Regions from separate parts of the Lysinibacillus sp. NPDC092081 genome, predicted to be linked through region 2. Evidence: riboswitches for the same ligand, from Rfam matches in the RefSeq annotation. Region 2 holds a riboswitch; the other holds the start of a gene.

Region 1 (10,371 bases), on a different contig from region 2:
GCAAAAGTCAGTACCGTTTTAGCAAGTCCGACCAAGCATGATTTTATAGCAGAATCTTCACTGCAGTCATTGAAGAAGCCCGGTTCAATGGACTACTATGCGATTGTAATGACGACGATGATTGCACTTTATTCTGCGTTGTATGGGATAGGACTTCTTCGCGATGAAAGAGTCAATCATACTTCGATTCGATTGTTGGCTGCCCCGATTCGAAAAGGTGAGATTTTTCTCGGAAAAATTCTTGGTTGTGTTCTTGTTAACATGATTTGTATTATTGTACTTGTTATCTTTAGCCACTATGTGTACAAAGCGGACTGGGGAAGTCATATTGGGTGGATTCTTCTTATCCTAATATCGGAAGTATTCCTGGCGGTCAGTTTCGGCCTTGGTGTTAGCTATTTGATCAAAACACATGAGGCCTCAAAATTAATCATCACCTTAGTGGTTCAGCTTGCGTCATACTTTGGTGGTGCCTATTTCAAAATTGAAGATCCAACGGGGGCATTTAAATTTATAACCGATTTATCCCCACTTACATGGTCCAACCAGGGGATTACGAAAATCATCTATGCCAATGACCTATCGGCTGCGATGCTGCCAATCACCTTAAATCTTGGGATTGCGTTTCTATTTTTAACGATTGCCATCGTTTCATTCCAAAGACGGGAGGGATTATGATGAAAGATGTAATCTGGCTGATGAAGAAAATTATTAGTGTGACTTTTAGAAAAAAAAGAAATATCCTTCTATACTTTGGCGTGCCGCTCATCGGAATTGTCATTGCCTTTCTGGCTTATGGAGGAAGCAGCCAACAAGCACTTAAAGTTGGGGTGATCAATCATGATTCGGGGCAGATTGCGGGAGATACAGTAAATTTTCTAAAACACTTGAATAATTTGAGCCTGATCAAGGTCAATGAATCTTCTATGAAAGAGCAAATTGCTTCGGGGAAATTAGATTGTGCGATTATTTTGGACGAAGGATTCTCGGAAAGTATTCAAACCGGAAACCCGGAGCATATACAGCTTGTCTCGATTAAAGGAGCACAAGTTACCGGCTTTGTAAAATCATATCTTTACCAGTATCTTGATAATATTATGACCTTAAATAAGGCTGCAGATGGTGATCAAAATGCGTATCAAAAAATGTCTGCCCGCTATCAACAAGCTGATTTCAAGTTTCATGTAGAGACACTGCAAGATACCTCAAAAGGTAAAAATATGACAAATTGGATCATCGGCTTTTTGTTAATGATTATGCTAATATCAGCAGGAAACTTTGCGGAAATCATTTTGAAGGAAAAAGAAAATCGTACCTATTTCCGTCTGTTATCAACGCCGATTAATGCCAGAAAGTATGTGCTTGCGAATATAGCGGTCAGTATGCTGGTAATGATTGTCCAAATTATCTTTACGCTACAAGTTGTAACGAATGTCTTCCATATTGAGATGCATGTGCCCATTTGGCAAATGTCCATCATTTTAATCTTGTTTGCTTTAGTGGCAGCAGGTTTATCGTTAATGCTCATTTCCTTTTCTAACAGTTCCAGGGCAGCGAGTGCGATGCAAAATTTAATCTTTACACCATCGTGTCTCTTGGCAGGTTGTTTTTTTCCCTTTGATATTATGCCGAAGACTGTCCAAAAAATTGCCAACTTTACACCGCAGCGATGGGTCCTTGATACTATAAGCCAACTACAGCAGGGACATCATTTCGGCAGTCTTTACCTTAATTTTATGATTCTACTAGCGTTTGCTGCCGTATTTTTTCTAGTCTCGGTTTATAAATTTGGCCGAAATAACGATGTTCGAAATTTTGCATAAAATAGTTTGTAAATTTTTATAAAAAATTCAGCTAGAACTTGGTGCAGTGAACCGTATCATAAATAGAGTCGGTTTTTAAAAAAAGCTAGAGGTGATACAAATTAATGTATCACCTTTTAGATCGTTTACTTACTAAGAGGAAACATTTATATTTTAATGAATTTATAAATATGATTACCTTTATCCAATAACACTTATCAATATTCCTTCAGAAGAACTCTATAATTGACCGAAAATAATATTCTGAATTATAGAAATTTAAATAATCTCTATAAATAAAAGACTCTAAAAATTCCTATATCTACATTGCTGATCTAAAATTTTTTATGCTTACAATATGTTATTTTGACGCATCTATTAACAAATTTAATTGGAGTTCATTCTATTATTATTATAAAAAAACCTTAGATGCATTATTATACGTTTTTTATAATAAATATTGAATGTTTACAAAATGTTACACTTAGTATTTTTGTGTATAAAAGGGTAAATCAATTAATTTTCATAGCGATTACTCCTAAAAAAATATTAAAAATAAATTGACAGTCAAATGTTTATGACTTAATATGAGTCTCAGCATAATAATATAGCTCTTATTAATAACCGTTGAGACGAGGGGTCGAAGATACGGTGGCCAAACAATTTAGTTCATCATGAATTAAATCCAGTGGGCCGAACCTGAGCACAAAATTAACTTTTGTGAACAATAAGAGGAACAGCAGCTGATAGTATTCGAAGCTTTCCTTAAAATTGGGTGAGCTTTTTTTTATGCCCTAAAATCTATAATTTTGTTAGGAGCAGTGAAAATTGTCAGAAAAAGTATTATTCACATCGGAGTCTGTATCGGAAGGACATCCAGATAAAATTGCAGACCAAATTTCAGATGCAGTATTAGACGCAGCATTATCACAAGATCCGCTATCACGTGTGGCATGTGAAGTATTCACAACTACAAACACAGTAATTGTTGGTGGAGAGATAACAACAAAAGCAGAACTAGATATCGAAAAAATTGCCCGTGATACCCTAATCGGCATTGGTTATACAGATGATAAGTTCGGTATTGATGGTCATAACTGCAATGTACAAGTTTTAGTACACACGCAATCTCCTGATATCGCAATGGGTGTTGATTCTTCAAGCGATACAAAAGAAGTTGGTGCAGGTGACCAAGGGATTATGTTCGGTTTTGCGACGAATGAAACTGAGAACTATATGCCTTTAGCAATTGAAATGGCGCATATGCTTGTAAAACGTGCAACTGAGCAACGTAAAAATGGTCAATTCAAATGGGCTCGCCCAGATATGAAATCACAAGTAACCATTGATTATACGGATAGTATGCAACCTAAAATTGATACTGTTTTAATGTCAATACAACATGATGATGATTTTGACCAAGTAGCATTCATTGATTACGTTACAGAAAAAGTAATTAAAGCTGTTGCGAAGCAATTTGGTATGAATGAAGACTTCCGCATTTTAATTAATCCAACTGGCCGTTTCGTAGTAGGCGGACCACACGGAGATGCAGGTTTAACAGGACGAAAGATTATTGTTGATACTTATGGCGGCGCAGCTCGTCATGGTGGTGGCGCATTCTCTGGTAAAGACTGTACAAAAGTTGACCGTTCAGCGGCTTACGCAGCGCGATACGTTGCGAAAAATATTGTTGCAGCAGGCTTGGCAGATAAATGTGAAATCCAATTATCATATGCAATTGGTGTAAGTGAACCAATTAGTATCGCTTTAGAAACATTTACTACAGAAAAAGTAGCGAAAGAAGAAATTTTAATAGCGATTCGTCAATTATTCGACTTAACGCCAACTGGCATTATTAACATGCTAAATCTACGTAAACCACAATATCAACAAGTTGCTGCTTATGGTCACTTTGGACGTAGTGATGTAAACGTAACTTGGGAAAAAACAGACAAAGTTTTGGAATTACAGCAACTCCTAGCAGTTGCTATGGGACAATAATGCAATGCGTGCAAAATCGAGTGGCTACTGAGGAATTTTTAGCCACTCAAGACCGCATGCCATTATTTGAAGCTTTGGTCAATTATGCTAAGCAAGAAGTTACGCCGTTTGATGTACCTGGACATAAAATGGGGCTACAAGAAAACCCATTAAAATGGACGCTTGGAGAAATGGCATTAAGAATGGATGTAAACTCGATGAAGGAACTTGATTTATTAAGTCATCCAGAATCGGTTATTAAAGAAGCTCAGCAATTAGCTGCACAAGCATTTAATGTAGACTACGCTTACTTTTTAGTAAATGGAACTACTGTAGGTATTCTGGCGATGATTTTAGCGACATGTAAACCAGGAGATACAATGATCGTACCTCGTAACTGCCATAAATCAGTTATGAACGGCATTATATTAAGTGGAGCAAAACCAGTATTTATTCAACCTGAAGTTGATCAACATTTTGGTATTGCGCACGGAATTTCAGTTGAAAATGTAAAGTCGGCACTTGCAGAAAATCCACAAGCGAAAGTTTTACTTGTGACGTATCCAACATATTTTGGTTCGATGAATAAACTGCAAGAAATTTGTAAACTCGCACATGATCAAAATGTAACAGTTATTGTTGATAGTGCACACGGAGCACATTTAACATTTTTATCTGACGTTAACGATGCGATTAGTGCTGGTGCAGATGCAGTAACGATCAGTATGCATAAAACTGGTGGTTCATTAACGCAAAGTTCGCTTCTTTTACTACAAGAAAAACGAATCGATTCGAAGCACTTGCAAAAAGTATTAAATATGCTTCAAACGACGAGTGCAAATTATTTATTAATGAGTTCTTTAGATGTAGCACGAAGGGATTTAGCTGTGTTTGGACAGCAACGGTTTAGCAGTTTAAAGTCAATTGTTGATGCGGCAATTGAAGAAATTGAAAATAATTCGCGCTATGAAGTACTACAAGCTGAATACGTAAAACAAAATTTCAATCAAGCCTATGATTGGACGAAACTAGTTATTCGTGTGAACGATCTCGGTTTAACTGGTTTCGAAGTTTACACAATATTGAAACAACAATATGGAATTCAATTAGAACTTGCTGAAGGATATGTCATAATGGCAGTAATTAGTCAAGTTGATACGAATGAATCAATCGGTAAATTAGTGCATGCGTTAAAAGATATAGAGCTTCATCACGCTAAAAAAGATGCGATTCAGTCAGCTTATGTGACAGCGAATCAAATAAATAGATTAGCAATGACACCGCAACAGGCATGTAATGCAGAAACAGAAACAATTTTAATTTATGATGCGGTTGGTCGAATTAGTGCAGATACATTAATGATTTATCCACCGGGAATACCACTAGTAATCCCAGGAGAAGTTATTTCAGAGGAATTAGTAGAATTATATAACTTCTATTTTCTTAATTTTGGGAATGTTCTGAACGAAACTAAAGAAGAAAATTATATAACAGTCGTAAGGGAGATAGATAAATGAGCATTGAATTATCAACATTAGGTAGACACGTATTAATTGAATTTTATGGTTGCCCAAGTGAAATTATTGAGCAAAACGCTTTAATTGAGCAGTTTATGAATGAAGCAGCAGACTATTCTGGGGCAACAATTGTAGAATCTTGCTTCCATCATTTCAACCCATATGGTGTTTCGGGTGCAGTCATTATTGCTGAATCACATTTAACGATTCATACTTGGCCAGAATACGGATTTGCTTCTGTAGATGTTTACACTTGTGGCGACTCTGTAAGTCCGTGGAAAGCAGCAGAATATTTAGAACAAAAACTGCAAGCGAAAAAGACAGAATCATTTGAAGTACCTCGTGGAATGGCAGATAAAATTCGCCAATTTGCAGAACAAGAAATTGATACAATTCTAGTGAAACAAGAAGTATTAGAGGACGTGATTTAATGAAATGGTATACAGAACAATGGAGCGATCACTGTAAATTTTCAATCGGATACAACGAAGAAATTCATAGTGAACAATCTCCGTTCCAAAAAATCGATTTTTATAAAGGTGAAGATTTCGGTACTTTCTTCACTTTAGACGGACTGATGATGGTCAATGAAAAAGATGAGTTCGTTTATCACGATATGATTACGCACCCAGCATTCGCTACCAACCCAGATATAAAAAAAGTATTAATTATCGGTGGTGGTGATGGTGGTACTGCTCGTGAAGTACTACGTTACAAATCAGTAGAAAAAGTAGTAATGGTAGAAATCGATGAGTTAGTATTCCGTTTAAGTCAAAAATACCTTCCAATTACAGCTGCTGGTGTCGAAGAGGATCCACGTATGGAAATGATTTTCGATGATGGCTTAGCTTATGTTCAAAACGCAGCTGATCAATCATTCGATTTAATATTAGTAGATTCTACTGATCCAATTTCAGTCGGTGAAGGTTTATTTACAACAGCTTTCTATAAAGAATGTTACCGTGTATTAAATGAAAAAGGAATTCTAATTAACCAACACGAATCACCATACTTCACGGAGTATGCAGAAAACATGCGTAAAGCACATAAAAAAATTAAAGGTATTTTCCCAATCGCAAGCGTATATCAATTCCATATGCCAACATATCCATCGGGACACTGGCTATTCGGATTTGCTTCAAAAGCATTACATCCAATTAAAGATATTCAAGTAGATGCTTGGGACAAATTTGGTCTAAAAACGAAATATTACAATACAGATTTACACGTTGGAGCATTCGCACTTCCTACATTTGTGAAAGAGGCACTTGATCGAGATGAATAAATCTTTAAACGTAGAACCGTATCTAAAGTAATAGTAAACCAGAAGTTTAAACTTATTGTATATAAAAGTGAATGAACACAAAAAAGTCGCCTCATGGGCGACTTTTTTTATTGTAGGTCTAAAGGTGGGAGATAATTAGTATTTAATAGAAATATTGACAATTATTTTTCAGACAACTAAGCTTAATAAAAATAGAGCTGGAGAGGGGATTGCCAGTGGAATTCATTAAATTAAATTGTCCGAATTGTAATGGAAAAATTGAATATAGAGAGGGACAATCATTCAAATGTCCTTTTTGTGAAACTGAAATAATGTTAAAAGAGAATAAAGTTTATTATGTTGATCAAACGATTAATAATTATTATGGAACAACTCCTCCAAATACAACTACACGTCCAAAAAAGAATTTAAAAGCGCTTTTCATGATACCGATTGTCATCCTTTGTGCATTCCTTGGCTATTTTCTTTTGATTGGCAATCAAACAGAATTCGGTATCCGTGAGGAAATACCTGTTCGGAATATGCCTGAAAGCGAAGTTCTTTTATTCTTTTTAAAAGATATTTTTGATAAAGGTGAAGTAATGCCGACTAAGGAAGAAATCGCAAGTATCCGTTATTTGAAGGCATACTATTCTGAAGATCAATGGCATTTTGATTACAGTCTTGACGATCCGTTTACAAATAAGCAAGCCGAAATTTCTAACTATATCATTATGGATAATTAATTAAATACACAAAAAATAGAACAAAAAGATTTTGAAGCCTTTACTGGTCTGACGGTATTGAATTTGATGGGCGATTATGAAATATCACAAAGTGAAAATGTAAGCTTCCGACATCTGGAAGGTTTAAAAAGCTATACAGGTAGCTTTAATGAATCATTTAGTAAAATTGCTGAATATTTTAGTGATAAGTCTAATGTTGTAGAGCTCTCTATCCAAATTCGAAGTAATGATGAACTTGCTTTATTATTAGAGTTTCCTAATCTTCAATCACTGGAAATTTCGTATTACACCGAGATGGTTACAGACTTCCCGCTTCTGAATAAACTGCCATTAAAATCAGTGTCTTTAAGATTTGCCAATGATTTGAAGTGGTTGTCTTCATTAACTAATTTAGAGTCGTTAGCAATTGATATGAGTGAAGCGACAGATTTTAGCTCGTTCTATTCACTGAATCAATTACAAGATTTTATGGGAAATTGGCAACAAATTGAGGTGCTTCATTTGGAAAATAACGCTATTTCAAATGTAGAGCCATTAGTGAATTTGCCCAAATTGAAAAAGCTCTATATTTTAGGAAATCAAGTGCAAAATAAATCTGTTCTAGACAATGGAATAGTGATTTATTGAGGTAATATGACTATATCCTCAAATTATTAATGAATCTAAGCTCAGCAAAATTTTAAGTTTACTGCTAAAATATAAGGCAGTATAACATTGATTTTTCCAGAGAAGCATTGATGGGAAGACTTTATAAAAAAACTCCATTTGACGTTTTGTACTATTTTTTGTATTATATTGAAGAAAAGAATGCCCGTACTAGAACGGGAGAGGTTCATAGCTGATACCCTCTATAAAAAACTATGGAAACATGACAATATGCCATGTCCATATAGGACGTGGCTTTTTTTATGTTTTTACTTATGTTTTAATAGAATGATTGGTGATGCCTCTCTTGAAAAGTGTTGGGAAACATTTTACAAGGAGGTTTTTTTATGTCTGGCCGAAGCCGTGAAGAAGGATTGAAGGATTGAACTTATTGGGTAACCAAGGCACACAATATTCGTTAAAAAACTAAGAAGAATGCAGCACTTTTCTTAGAATGCTGTTTTTTCGATATAAGGGAGTTTTTATAGATGAAGCAGGAAAAAGCAATTGTTGTATTTAGTGGAGGTCAGGACAGTACAACCTGTTTGTTCTGGGCAAAAGAACATTTTGAAGAGGTTGAGGCAGTAACTTTTGATTATGGTCAAAGGCATCGTCTTGAAATTGAATGTGCTAAGGTGATAGCAGGGGAGCTCGGTGTCAAGCATCACATTCTTGATATGTCACTGCTGAATCAGCTTGCTCCGAATGCATTAACACGACAAGACATAAAGGTAGAAAACGGAGAAAATGGTGAGCTTCCATCGACTTTTGTACCTGGCCGAAATCTTCTCTTTCTTTCATTTGCGGGCGTTTTAGCGAGCCAAGTAGGAGCTAAGCACATTGTAACTGGCGTTTGTGAAACAGATTTTAGTGGATATCCCGATTGCCGAGATGTTTTTATTAAATCCTTGAATGTAACGTTAAATTTATCGATGGATGATTCCTTTGTAATTGATACACCGTTGATGTGGCTGAATAAGGCACAGACATGGGAGCTTGCTGATCAGTTTGGGGCACTTGAATTTGTTCGGGACAGAACGTTGACTTGCTATAACGGTGTAATAGCAGATGGCTGTGGTGAATGCCCAGCATGTAAACTGCGAAAAAAAGGGCTTGATGAGTATTTGAGTTACAGGAAGGAGTCTTAAGGTATGGCAGATTTTGTAATCGTCGATAAGCTCCAAAAAATAGATGAAGATATTCAAAGAAATCAATTGAACTATCATGCAAAGCGTATTCTCGTAAGCAAAGAATTTACCTTCGATGCTGCTCATCATTTACATAATTATGAGGGGAAATGTAAAAACCTGCACGGTCATACGTATCGCGTAGTTTTAGGATTGAGTGGATACACAGATGAACGCGGTTTGATGATTGATTTTGGCGATATAAAAAAAATATGGAAAGAAAGAATAGAGATTCATTTGGATCACCGTTATTTAAATGAAACGCTTCCACCCATGAATACGACGGCAGAAAACATCGTTGTTTGGATGTACGAAAAGTTGGCTGAGGCCTTGCTTGATGAACAAGGATACAAAGGTGCGCGTGTAGAGTTTATCCGGCTATATGAAACTCCGACAAGCTATGCAGAAGCGAGACGGGAGTGGATGGAAGTTGAGTAAGATACCTGTTATCGAGATTTTTGGACCGACGATTCAAGGTGAGGGAAAGGTAGTTGGCCAGAAGACAATGTTTGTGAGAACTGCCGGCTGTGATTATTCCTGTTCTTGGTGTGATTCATCATTTACGTGGGATGGCAGTGGAAAGCATCTTATTGTTCAAATGACAGCGCAAGAGATTTGGTCTGAGTTGAAACTTCTTGGAGGCAGCGGCTTTTCATTTGTCACGATTTCAGGCGGCAATCCTGCACTCATTCAAAATTTGGAAGAGCTCATTGCCATTTTAAAAGAAAATGACATAAAGGTCGGGGTAGAAACACAGGGAAGTAGGTGGCAAAAATGGATGTATGAGATTGATGAGCTGACAATTTCACCAAAGCCACCTAGTTCTGGAATGACCACAGACTTTTCGGTGCTCTCTGATATCTTGGAAAAACTTGAAAATCGACAAAGTAATCACCATATATCCCTCAAAATAGTCGTTTTTAATCAAGAGGATTACGAGTATGCTAAACAAATTCACCATCGATATCCAATGATTCCTTTTTATCTCCAAGTCGGTAATGATGATCTCACGAAGACTGACAATGCACGATTAATACTACATTTATTAGATAAATATCATGCGCTGATTGATAGAGTGATGAAGGACGAAGAATTAAGAGATGTTAAAGTACTGCCACAGTTGCATGCCCTTGTTTGGGGGAATAAAAGAGGTGTATAGTGTGCCATTACCAAAATGTCTTTAATTTTTCTTGAGGAGTCATATATTTAATAAAACCCCTGATTCTT
Region 2 (10,371 bases):
GATTTATCACCCAACTTTTAAAAATTATCGACATCCAGCGAAAAAACGCCCATACCTATGTATGAGCGTTTTATCATTTATTATCCTAGTAGCGCACGGTCTGAGTTCATTTTCTCACCGCGGATACGTTCGAACTCTGCCATTAAATCTGGGATGGTTAACTCATGCTTGCGATCCTCGCCAACCTCTAAAATGATTTGACCTTTATCCATCATAATCAGTCGATTCCCTAAGTCTAATGCTTGTTGCATATTGTGCGTGACCATTAATGTTGTTAAGCTGTCTTTCTCAACTAAGTATTTCGTAATACGTGTGATTAACTCGGCACGAGATGGGTCAAGTGCCGCCGTATGCTCATCTAATAATAAAATCGAAGGCTTCGTAAATGTTGCCATTAAAAGAGACAGCGCTTGACGCTCTCCTCCAGAAAGCAAGCCAACTTTTGCAGATAGGCGATTTTCCAGATTTAAGCCCAACATCTGCAATGATTCCTTGAAAAATTCCCGACGCTTTTTATCAACACCGATACGCATGCCTCGACTCTTATTACGTGAGTAAGCTAATGCTAAATTTTCCTCAATCGTCATTGTTGGTGCTGTACCAGCCATCGGATCTTGGAATACGCGACCGATGTAGTAGGAGCGCTTGTACTCTGGTAAGGTCGTAACCTCATTTCCATCAATTGAAACCGTGCCGAAGTCTGGTGTTAACGCGCCAGAAACCATATTCATCATTGTCGATTTACCAGCACCATTACTGCCGATAATTGTGACGAAATCCCCTGGCTTTAAGTGCAAATTAATTTCTGCAAGTGCCATTTTTTCATCAGGCGTACCTTCATTAAAAATCTTATTAATACCGTTTAATTTAAGCAAGGCCTTTCCCTCCCTGCTCAACCGTCTTTACTCGTGTCCTCTCTGCTGCGCGCTTCACCTTACGTTTGCGCTCCTTACTCTTATTGATAAATTGAGGTAAAATCAACGCTATAATAACAATGATAGCTGTTATTAATTTCATATCCCCCGAATCAAGGAAATCTACTCGTAATGCTAGCGCCAATATAATGCGGTAAATGATGGCTCCAGCAATGACGGCGAAAGTTGTGCGCATAATCGTTTTTGTACCGAAGATGGCTTCACCGATAATAACAGATGCAAGACCAATCACAATCATCCCAATCCCCATACTGACATCTGAGAACTTCGAATATTGAGCGATTAAAGCTCCCGAAAATGCGACAAGTGCATTAGAAAGTCCTAGTCCTAGAATAATAAGTGTATCTGTATTTGCCGAGAAGCTACGAATCATACGCTTATTATCACCGGTTGCTCGAATAGCTAGACCAATCTCTGTTTTTAAGAACCAGTCTGCAATGAATTTAATTAAAATCGTGATGATTAATACGACGATTATCGTACTCCATGTTGCAGGTAGTTTCTGAATGCCGATGCCTTTTAATAGGTTATTTAAAGCAGCATCGATTCCTAAATTACTCCAAAATGCTTGAAACTTTGAAAATATAGTCTCTGAATTTAATAGTGGAATATTCGGACGACCTATCGTATTTTCTGTAGTTGATCCCATAATACGTAGGTTAATAGAATACAAAGCAATCATCATTAAAATCCCCGATAATAGAGGATTAATTTTCCCCTTTGTGTGAAGAATTCCTGTCATACATCCAGCAATAAATCCAGCAACAATTGCCACTAAAGTCGCTAAGATCGGGTGGTAGCCAAGCATAATCATCGTTGCCGCTGTAGCCGCCCCTGTTACAAAGCTCCCATCAACCGTTAAATCTGGAAAATCTAACACACGGAATGTTAAATACACACCCAGTGCCATAATTGCATAGATGATTCCTTGCTCCATTGCGCCAAATATTGCTAAAAACATAGTTGAATCATCTCCTAATAATTTCTAATTTTGCTCATCACCATAACTTGAAGTTGATTTCCATTCCGGCTGGCCGCTTTCCTGGGGGCGTCGGAGAAGGCGTTATCACAGGACGTGATGGTTTTAGCCTTCGTTCCTCTATTGCTATTCCTAAGGAGTCGCCCAGTCTCCACTCCAATCAACTTATCCACATAACGTATAACTTTCGGTGTGAACTATAACCTTCTCATAAATTAGTATTCTAATAAGATGCCACTAGAAAGGACTGCCCACCCATACTTGTAGATCAATACATAATTCTTAAATGTATTCTATCCGCAAACAGAGTGCTGATTCTTCCTCATAAAAGTAGATAAAGCGGAGGCAGTTTTAGTTCTCCCCCGCTTCGCTCCATTAGATGATCATGTCAGGCATTACTTTTCTAAAAGCTCTGCACCCCAAGAATCTTTAATTTCGATTCCTAAATCATCGGCTACTTTTTTATTTATTAATAGTTTTAGCTTTTGTGGGTATTGAGCTGGTATATCAGCAGGTGTTGCTTCACCTTTTAGAATCTTCACAGCCATTTGCCCCGCTTCATAACCGATGTCATAATATTCAAAACCATATGCCGCTAAGCCACCACGTGCCACAGAGTCAAGTTCTCCAACAACTAGTGGTAATTTATTGGCATTCGCTACATCAATTACAGACTCAAGAGCCGAAACTACTGTATTATCAGTAATGATATAGAATGCATCTGCTTTACCGATTAATGATTCAGCAGCTTGCTTTACTTCCGCAGAAGTTGCCGCAGATGCCTCAACTACTGTTAGGCCTTGCTCGCCCATGACCTTTTTCACTTCTTTTACTTGTGCTACTGAGTTTTGCTCACCAGCGTTGTAAACCATACCTACTTTTTTCGCGCCTAGTTCCTTTAAGAATGCCACTGTTTTCGAAATAGTATCAGGATGTAAATCGATCGTTCCTGTTACATTTTTCCCTGGCTTCTCCATAGAATCTATTAACTGTGCGCCAACAGCATCCGTTACAGAAGTGAAGACGATCGGAATATCACTAGTAGCTGTCGCCGCTGCTTGTGCAGAAGGTGTAGAATTAGCAAAGATTAAATCTACGTTGGCACTTACTAGATTGTTTGCAATCGTCGTATTAAGGCTGTTATCTCCTTGCGCTATTTGTGGATCGTACTCAACTTTTAATCCTGAATCTTCAATTGCCTTTTTAAAGCCATCAGTTGCAGCGTTTAAAGATGGATGCTCAACAATTTGAGTAATCCCAATCTTATATGTTTTGTCATCTGAATTGCTCTCACTTGCATTATTCTTTTCTTTCTCTTTCGAATCTGATGAACTAGAGCCACTGTTGCCACAAGCAGCAAGCATTAAAACTAATCCAAATAACAGGAACGAAAGCTTTTTTAAATTGCTTCTCACAAATAATCCCCCCGATATTATCTTTGATATTTATCACACTTTATCCAAACAAAGTGTGAACGTATCGCTATATTATCTTTATTATATCGCTTCGTCAACAACATTATGAATGTTCTGACTTTTAAACTCAACAAAATATTTTATTTTTTCACTCAATTTGTCGCTTTAAACCGCTAAATTACGCTATTTCTATAAATCGATTTCTTTTTCTAACATAACAAAAATTTTTATGACAATTTTGCAAAGTTATTTTTCTGAGATTTGATTTTTTAAGAAATTTATATAAAACCTGGAAAGCCTTACATTCCCCATAAGAAATGTCAGGCTTTCATAACATTATTTATTCATTATTACTTCTTCAAGATATCTACTAACCAACTACTTTGGGGTAACGGGATATCCGGGAAGCATACGTGCGTTTGAGCAACACCTTGAATGGCTGAATAAAAACAACCTGCGAGTGCTTTAGAACGACCTCTTGTACTCTCTCTTAATGGTTACATTTTTTTTGCTAACGAGATTGATCTACACAGTTCAGTCTCCTTTTTTACATTTAATGCATATGATGAGACTAGTGCTGTTTCCAAAAAGGAGGAATACCATGAATAATGATGAAATGGATTTAAAACAACCTTCTTATTCACAAGAGAAGCAAAATGCTAAAATAGGAGATATTGACACAATCATTTCTAATCTTTGTGACAGTCTATTCGCATTTGCTCTGGATTTTGCCTTAAATGCCTTAGAGTATACCAAAGAATTGGATGAGGAATTAGAATATACAGATGAATTCAAGAAACAAGTAGACGATTTAATTATTGAAATAGAAGAAATTAAAAATATTATAGAGGAGTAATTTCAAATCAGAAACCCTTTATATCAAGATAGTGATATGTTTACGTACTACTTTCGCGCCAAGACGTCCTCATTATAAATATTAAAAAAGTAGAGGTGTCTAAAATGCTAAGCTTTCAAGATATGTGTACAAAATTCGCACAGATTGCCAACGGAAAAGCTTCTATGGAACATGGCGTATGCTCAGTAAGACTTAATCGAAATCTTAATGTTATGATTCAAGGTCGCCCAAGTCGTAGTGCACTTCATGCTGGGATAACATTCGAATCACTCGATATATATGGAAATGCACTTAACTTAGGTGAAGTTGTAGTACTTCAAGAGGAATTACCTCCATTTGTTAAGGTACTTGCAGAAAATAATTTGATTATAAGTGCTGTTCATAATCACTGGATATATTCGGACCCCGCTATTTTATACGTTCACTTTCAATCAATAGAGCCCCCATTAATCTTTGCCCAAAAATTTGCTCAAGCATTTAGTGTTTTAAAAAACTACTGATAACTACACTTGTTAAAAGAACTGCTTAGAACAGTTCTTTTTTGACATGACTGGACTCTAACTTTAGTGGTTACTTCTCATCTATGTACAAGCCCCTCCTGATGGATTCCAAATATACACATGTTAATTAATCCTAAACATGCAATTTTACGCTTTTTTACTTATCGCTATTTACAAATAAGCATGAACATTGATATGATTGCATTTGCTTCACGTGGTTCGTAACCATCCCACGTAAAAAAACTAAGGAGAAATGAATATGAAAATAAAATTTTTAGCAACGAGTGGCATTATTGCAGCGCTCTACATTGCTGTTACATTACTAGTCGGATCATTTGGATTTACAGAGGTGCAATTCCGTCTATCCGAAATGTTTAACCATTTAGTTGCCTTTAATCCACGCTTTGCCGTTGGGATTATTATTGGCGTATTTATCTCCAATATTTTTTCACCACTCGGCATCTACGATTTAATTTTTGGTGTTGGGCATTCGATGATTACTCTTGGGTTGCTCATTCTTATTTGTAAATTTGTCAAAAATATTTGGGCACGTTTAGTCATCAATACATTATTATTTACATGCACTATGTTTATCATTGCCTTTGAATTGAACTTAGCATTAGAATTACCATTCTTCTGGACATGGTTAACTGTTGCTGCAGGTGAATTTGTTGTCTTAGCAGTCGGTGCACCGATTATGTATATATTGAATAAACGCTTAAACTTCAAAAATTTAATTTAAACAGACGGATCTTATTAGATTCGTCTTTTTTATTTTCTTGGTACCAGCACACCTTGACACTATTCTGAAAATACTTTACAATTCATTTCAATAAATGCTAGGAAAAAGAATAGTAGCAAGCAGTCGTACTCAAAGAGAGCTGATGGTTGGTGCAAATCAGTAGTACAAACTTGTGAATGGACTTTGGAGCAGCCTCATCAAATGTGAGGACGAATTTACTCCCCGTTACCGGAGTACGAAAGCGCGCAATTTTTGCGAATGAAGGTGGCACCACGGTTACTCGTCCTTTTTACAGAAGGATTGTAGTGGCTTTTTTTTATGGAAAAATTAGATAGAGGAGTCGAGAGAAGATGAGTACAGTTGCAGAGAAAAAAGGATATTTCGGTGAATTTGGAGGTAGCTTTGTTCCTGATGAGCTTCAAAATGTATTAACTATTTTAGATGAAAACTTCCAAAACTATAAAGACGATGAAGACTTTAATAAAGAGCTAGATTATTATTTCCGTGAATATGTTGGGCGCAAATCTCCACTTTATTTTGCTGAAAATTTAACAAAACAATTAGGTGGCGCAAAAATTTATTTAAAGCGTGAAGATCTTAACCATACAGGTTCTCATAAAATTAATAACGTTCTAGGTCAGATTTTATTGGCAAAGCGCATGGGTGCTAATCGTGTTATCGCCGAAACAGGTGCCGGTCAGCATGGTGTAGCAACAGCAACTGCTTGTGCAATGTTCGGGATGGATTGCACAATTTATATGGGCTTAGAAGATACTAAGCGCCAAGCATTAAACGTCTTCCGTATGGAGCTTCTTGGTGCTAAGGTAGTAGCCGTTGATAAAGGTCAAGGACGACTAAAAGATGCAGTGGATGCAGCATTTGCTGATTTAGTAAAAAACTATGCGTCGACTTTCTATTTACTAGGTTCTGCTGTTGGACCTCACCCATTCCCTTCAATGGTAAAGCATTTCCAATCAGTCATTAGCCGTGAAAGTCGTGAACAAATTTTAGAAAAAGAAGGGAAGCTACCAGCAGCAGTACTTGCTTGTGTCGGCGGTGGTAGTAATGCGATTGGTGCATTTGCAGAATATATTACAGATGAAAAAGTTCGCCTCATCGGTATTGAACCCGATAAGGCAGCAACATTAAATGAAGGAACACCGGGTGAATTACACGGCTTCAAATGTTTAGTACTGCAAGATGCAGAGGGCAATCCACTACCAACCTATTCGATTGCCGCTGGACTAGATTATCCTGGTGCTGGTCCAGAGCATAGCTATTTAAAAACAATTGGTCGCGGAGAATATGTAACGGTGACAAATGAAGAGGTGCTTGAAGCATTCCAAGTGCTGTCAAAAGTTGAAGGTATTATTCCTGCACTTGAAAGCTCGCACGCAGTTGCTCATGCACTAAAACTTGCCCCAACATTATCTTCAGAAGAGAGCATTATTATCAATATCTCTGGCCGTGGAGACAAAGACGTGGAACAAGTATTTCAAATGTTAAATAGATAAAAAAATGAAAGAGCGACTTCCCTTTATGGAAATCGCTCTTTTAACTATACGAATGAACCTAATTTCGGATAAATTTCTGCCACATTGTCTCGAAGCTTAGCTTTCAGAAACTTCCCAACTGATGTTTTTGGAATTTCATCTAAAAATACCACATCATCTGGTACCCACCATTTTGCAAATTGGCTTTCTAAAAATGCAAGAAGCTCCTCTTCACTTGCTGACTTTCCTTCCTTCAATACTACGCAAGCTAGCGGGCGTTCTTGCCATTTGACATGCGGAATTGCAATAACTGCTGCTTCCAAAACAGCATCATGTGTCATTAACGTATTTTCTAAATCAACTGAGGAGATCCACTCCCCGCCTGATTTAATTAAATCCTTTGTACGATCTGTTATTTTGATAAAGCCATCCTCTGTTCTCACCGCAATGTCCCCTGTATATAACCAGCCGTCACGATAGGCATCATTTGTGCGTTCATCACGATAGTACTCGTGTGAAATCCATGGACCTCGTAAGCGTAACTCACCCATTGTCTCTCCATCCCATGGCACTTCTCCATTGTCATTAATAATACTCGATTCAATACCGGCCATCGTCATTCCTTGCATTGCTCGCGATTCAATACGCTTTTCAATTGGCCATTCATCCATCCAAGACATATAATTTGATAACGCTACAATCGGTGTTGTTTCAGTCATTCCATATACGACTATATATGGAATGCCATATTGCTCTTCAAATGTACGAATAAGTCGAGTAGGTGAAGCAGAGCCACCACAACAAATAGCTCGTAGAGAACTTATATCTCGCTCCGACTGGGCGCTTTCCAGGGGGCTTGGGCCAACAGATGTTTCTGTGCGAAAGCGGAGCGACAGCAACAACAACGAAAGCGGAGGAAGCGGCTCGATGCTACAAAATGCCGATCGCCGATAACAACATAAGAATCGCTGATAAAATATCAAAAATCCCTGATAGTAACATGAGAATCGCGCCTGTAGGAAAGTGGGTTGTCTAAAAACGTAAATCACCCCATTTAAAGTGTCACAGCATTCACAGAGATTTCCTTGACGATTTTGTGTTCCAACACAAAAAGATGAAGAAAACTATATTGTTTTCTTCATCCGTTTTTTCAGGAATTCTTAATTATGAACAGGCTTTTGTTTGTAGTTTGATTTTTAATTTTTCTAGCATATCAACTGTCATTTTTGATAAGTCGTATTGTGCTTTAAAGCCCCATTCTTTCTGTGCCGCTTCTATATTTAAAGAATCTGGCCAACTATCTGCTATCGCTTGACGTACTGGATCTACATTATAATCCATACGGAAATGTGGCAAATGCTTTTTAATTTCCGCCGCAATTTCAGATGGTTCGAAGCTCATTGCAGTGATATTAAAGGCATTGCGATGTATTAGTTTGCTACTATCGGCTTCCATTAAATCTACAATAGCCTGCAATGCATCTGGCATGTACATCATGTCCATCTTCGTACCTTCTTGAATATAAGATGTGTACTTACCTTGCTCGATCGCCTCATAGAAGATCTCTACTGCATAGTCTGTAGTACCACCTCCTGGAGGAGTTACGTATGAAATTAACCCTGGGAAGCGTACACCGCGAGTATCTACACCAAAACGATTGAAATAATAATCACATAATAGCTCACCAGCAACTTTATTTACCCCATACATTGTTGTTGGACGCTGTAATGTATCCTGTGGCGTATTATCCTTCGGTGTCGATGGACCGAACGCTCCTATTGAGCTTGGTGTAAAAAATTGCAAGTTTAACTCACGCGAAACCTCCAACGCATTCATTAACCCACCCATATTTAAATTCCACGCCAGTAACGGATTTCTTTCTGCTGTCGCTGATAATAACGCCGCTAAATGCATCATTGTATCTGCACCAAAATCCTTCGCTAAATCATGCATTCTTTGTCCATCCGTCACGTCCAATACTTCAAATGGACCCTTAGAATGCTCAAGCTTCCGAATATCTGTCGCTAATACATTGTCCTCTCCATAAACACTACGGAGTTTTTCTACAAGCTCAGAACCTATTTGACCTAGTGCTCCTGTAACCATTATCTTTTTCATTTCTCCAAACCTCCACCTATGAACAATTGTACTTTTGGAATGTACAATAATATATAAACAAACATTGTTTTAATAACACTTCCAATGAATTTCATTATAATTTGTTCATATTAAAAATACAACCATAATATTTTTAATTTTGGGAATTAGAATGAAAAATCCTTTATAATCAGTATATGAGACCTATAAAATATTGTGCTATCAAAACAAATAAAATACATATGTACACCCAGAAAGGACAATTATTTATTTTTCACCACATAGGAGCAATATTAATTCTCTTTGAAAAAATGACCCTTGCACCTACTAGTCCAAAAAAGAACCTTCTTTGTATACAAAGAAAGTTCCATTTGTTCTTATTAAATTGAGAAACGCTTTACGGCTATTTGTAAAACTTTGGATACCTTATGTAGCTCTCTAATATAATCATGGAATTGCTGCTGCGCGTTTAATTGATCGGCTGTTAAAGTAGCTACATGTTTAGTTGATGCTGCATTCGTATCAGAAAATGATGTTAACATCACCGCATCTTCACTAACCTTTTTCGTATGGTTGGCGATTTCTTGAACGGTTGCAGATACTTCCATTATATATGGCTTAATTGTATGTACTTTTTCTAAGATTTGATCAAAGCTTGTTGCCGTATCTCCTGTAACCTGCACACCCTTTTCAGTTGCAACTAACACACCTTCCATCATTTGCACAGCATAGCTAGATTCTAAATGAATGTTTTGTACAATGGACGTAATCGTTTGCGTTGAATGAACGGTTTGCTCCGCGAGTTTGCGAACTTCATTGGCTACAACCGCAAATCCTTTACCATGCTCCCCTGCTCTAGCTGCCTCAATAGAAGCATTTAAGGCTAAGAGATTTGTTTGCGCAGTAATTTTTTCAATCACCTCAACCATTTGATCGATTGTAGCTGCTCTCTCTACAAGATTAAAAATGGCTGTATTCGATTTTTCAACTGCAAGTTTAATAGCCTGTATTTGTGTTAAATTTGCCTGTACAATTTCCGTACCACTCTCTGCATCACGTGCAGTTTTATGAGCAAAATTTTCTACAACCTGTACTTTTTCTAAAATTACTTGCACACCATTTAGCACTTCCTCTAAAGATGCTGTATTAGAAGCTAATTTTTTTGTAGAAGCATCAGTTGAATCTGAAATGGACTGCACATCCTTTGCAATTTTGCGCGTCATATTAGACGATTGCTCGGAAGATTCCTGCAGTTTCCCGGTCATTTCTTCAACCTCATGTGCACTATTTGATACTGTATGAAGTAGTCTTTTCATCTCTGTTACCATTTGATTATAAGACAACACTACCTCGC

The links. A riboswitch is a leader RNA that binds a small molecule or an ion and turns the genes downstream of it on or off. The one in region 2 is predicted to bind preQ1.
Region 1: linked by a shared signal. The riboswitch ahead of queC (7-cyano-7-deazaguanine synthase QueC) and the one ahead of ACIQLB_RS11755 (QueT transporter family protein) in region 2 are both predicted to bind preQ1.

Annotation. Positions count from the first base shown of each region.
Region 1 covers NZ_JBIVRU010000004.1:229,792-240,162, reverse strand. The annotation lists gene ACIQLB_RS10135 (ABC transporter permease) at 1-678, shown strand, start outside; gene ACIQLB_RS10130 (ABC transporter permease) at 678-1,823, shown strand; gene metK (methionine adenosyltransferase) at 2,631-3,806, shown strand; gene ACIQLB_RS10120 (aminotransferase class I/II-fold pyridoxal phosphate-dependent enzyme) at 3,806-5,302, shown strand; gene speD (adenosylmethionine decarboxylase) at 5,299-5,733, shown strand; gene speE (polyamine aminopropyltransferase) at 5,733-6,587, shown strand; gene ACIQLB_RS10105 (hypothetical protein) at 6,803-7,312, shown strand; gene ACIQLB_RS10100 (leucine-rich repeat domain-containing protein) at 7,379-7,939, shown strand; PreQ1 riboswitch class I at 8,134-8,180, shown strand; gene queC (7-cyano-7-deazaguanine synthase QueC) at 8,446-9,105, shown strand; gene queD (6-carboxytetrahydropterin synthase QueD) at 9,109-9,582, shown strand; gene queE (7-carboxy-7-deazaguanine synthase QueE) at 9,575-10,303, shown strand.
Region 2 covers NZ_JBIVRU010000006.1:75,269-85,639, reverse strand. The annotation lists gene ACIQLB_RS11780 (ABC transporter ATP-binding protein) at 81-875, opposite strand; gene ACIQLB_RS11775 (ABC transporter permease) at 868-1,896, opposite strand; gene ACIQLB_RS11770 (ABC transporter substrate-binding protein) at 2,310-3,329, opposite strand; gene ACIQLB_RS11765 (hypothetical protein) at 3,931-4,185, shown strand; gene ACIQLB_RS11760 (DUF1259 domain-containing protein) at 4,290-4,685, shown strand; PreQ1 riboswitch class I at 4,894-4,938, shown strand; gene ACIQLB_RS11755 (QueT transporter family protein) at 4,945-5,427, shown strand; T-box leader at 5,518-5,718, shown strand; gene trpB (tryptophan synthase subunit beta) at 5,778-6,941, shown strand; partial or broken gene ACIQLB_RS11745 (AMP-binding enzyme) at 6,986-7,768, opposite strand; gene ACIQLB_RS11740 (L-threonine 3-dehydrogenase) at 8,085-9,038, opposite strand; gene ACIQLB_RS11735 (methyl-accepting chemotaxis protein) at 9,398-10,371, opposite strand, start outside.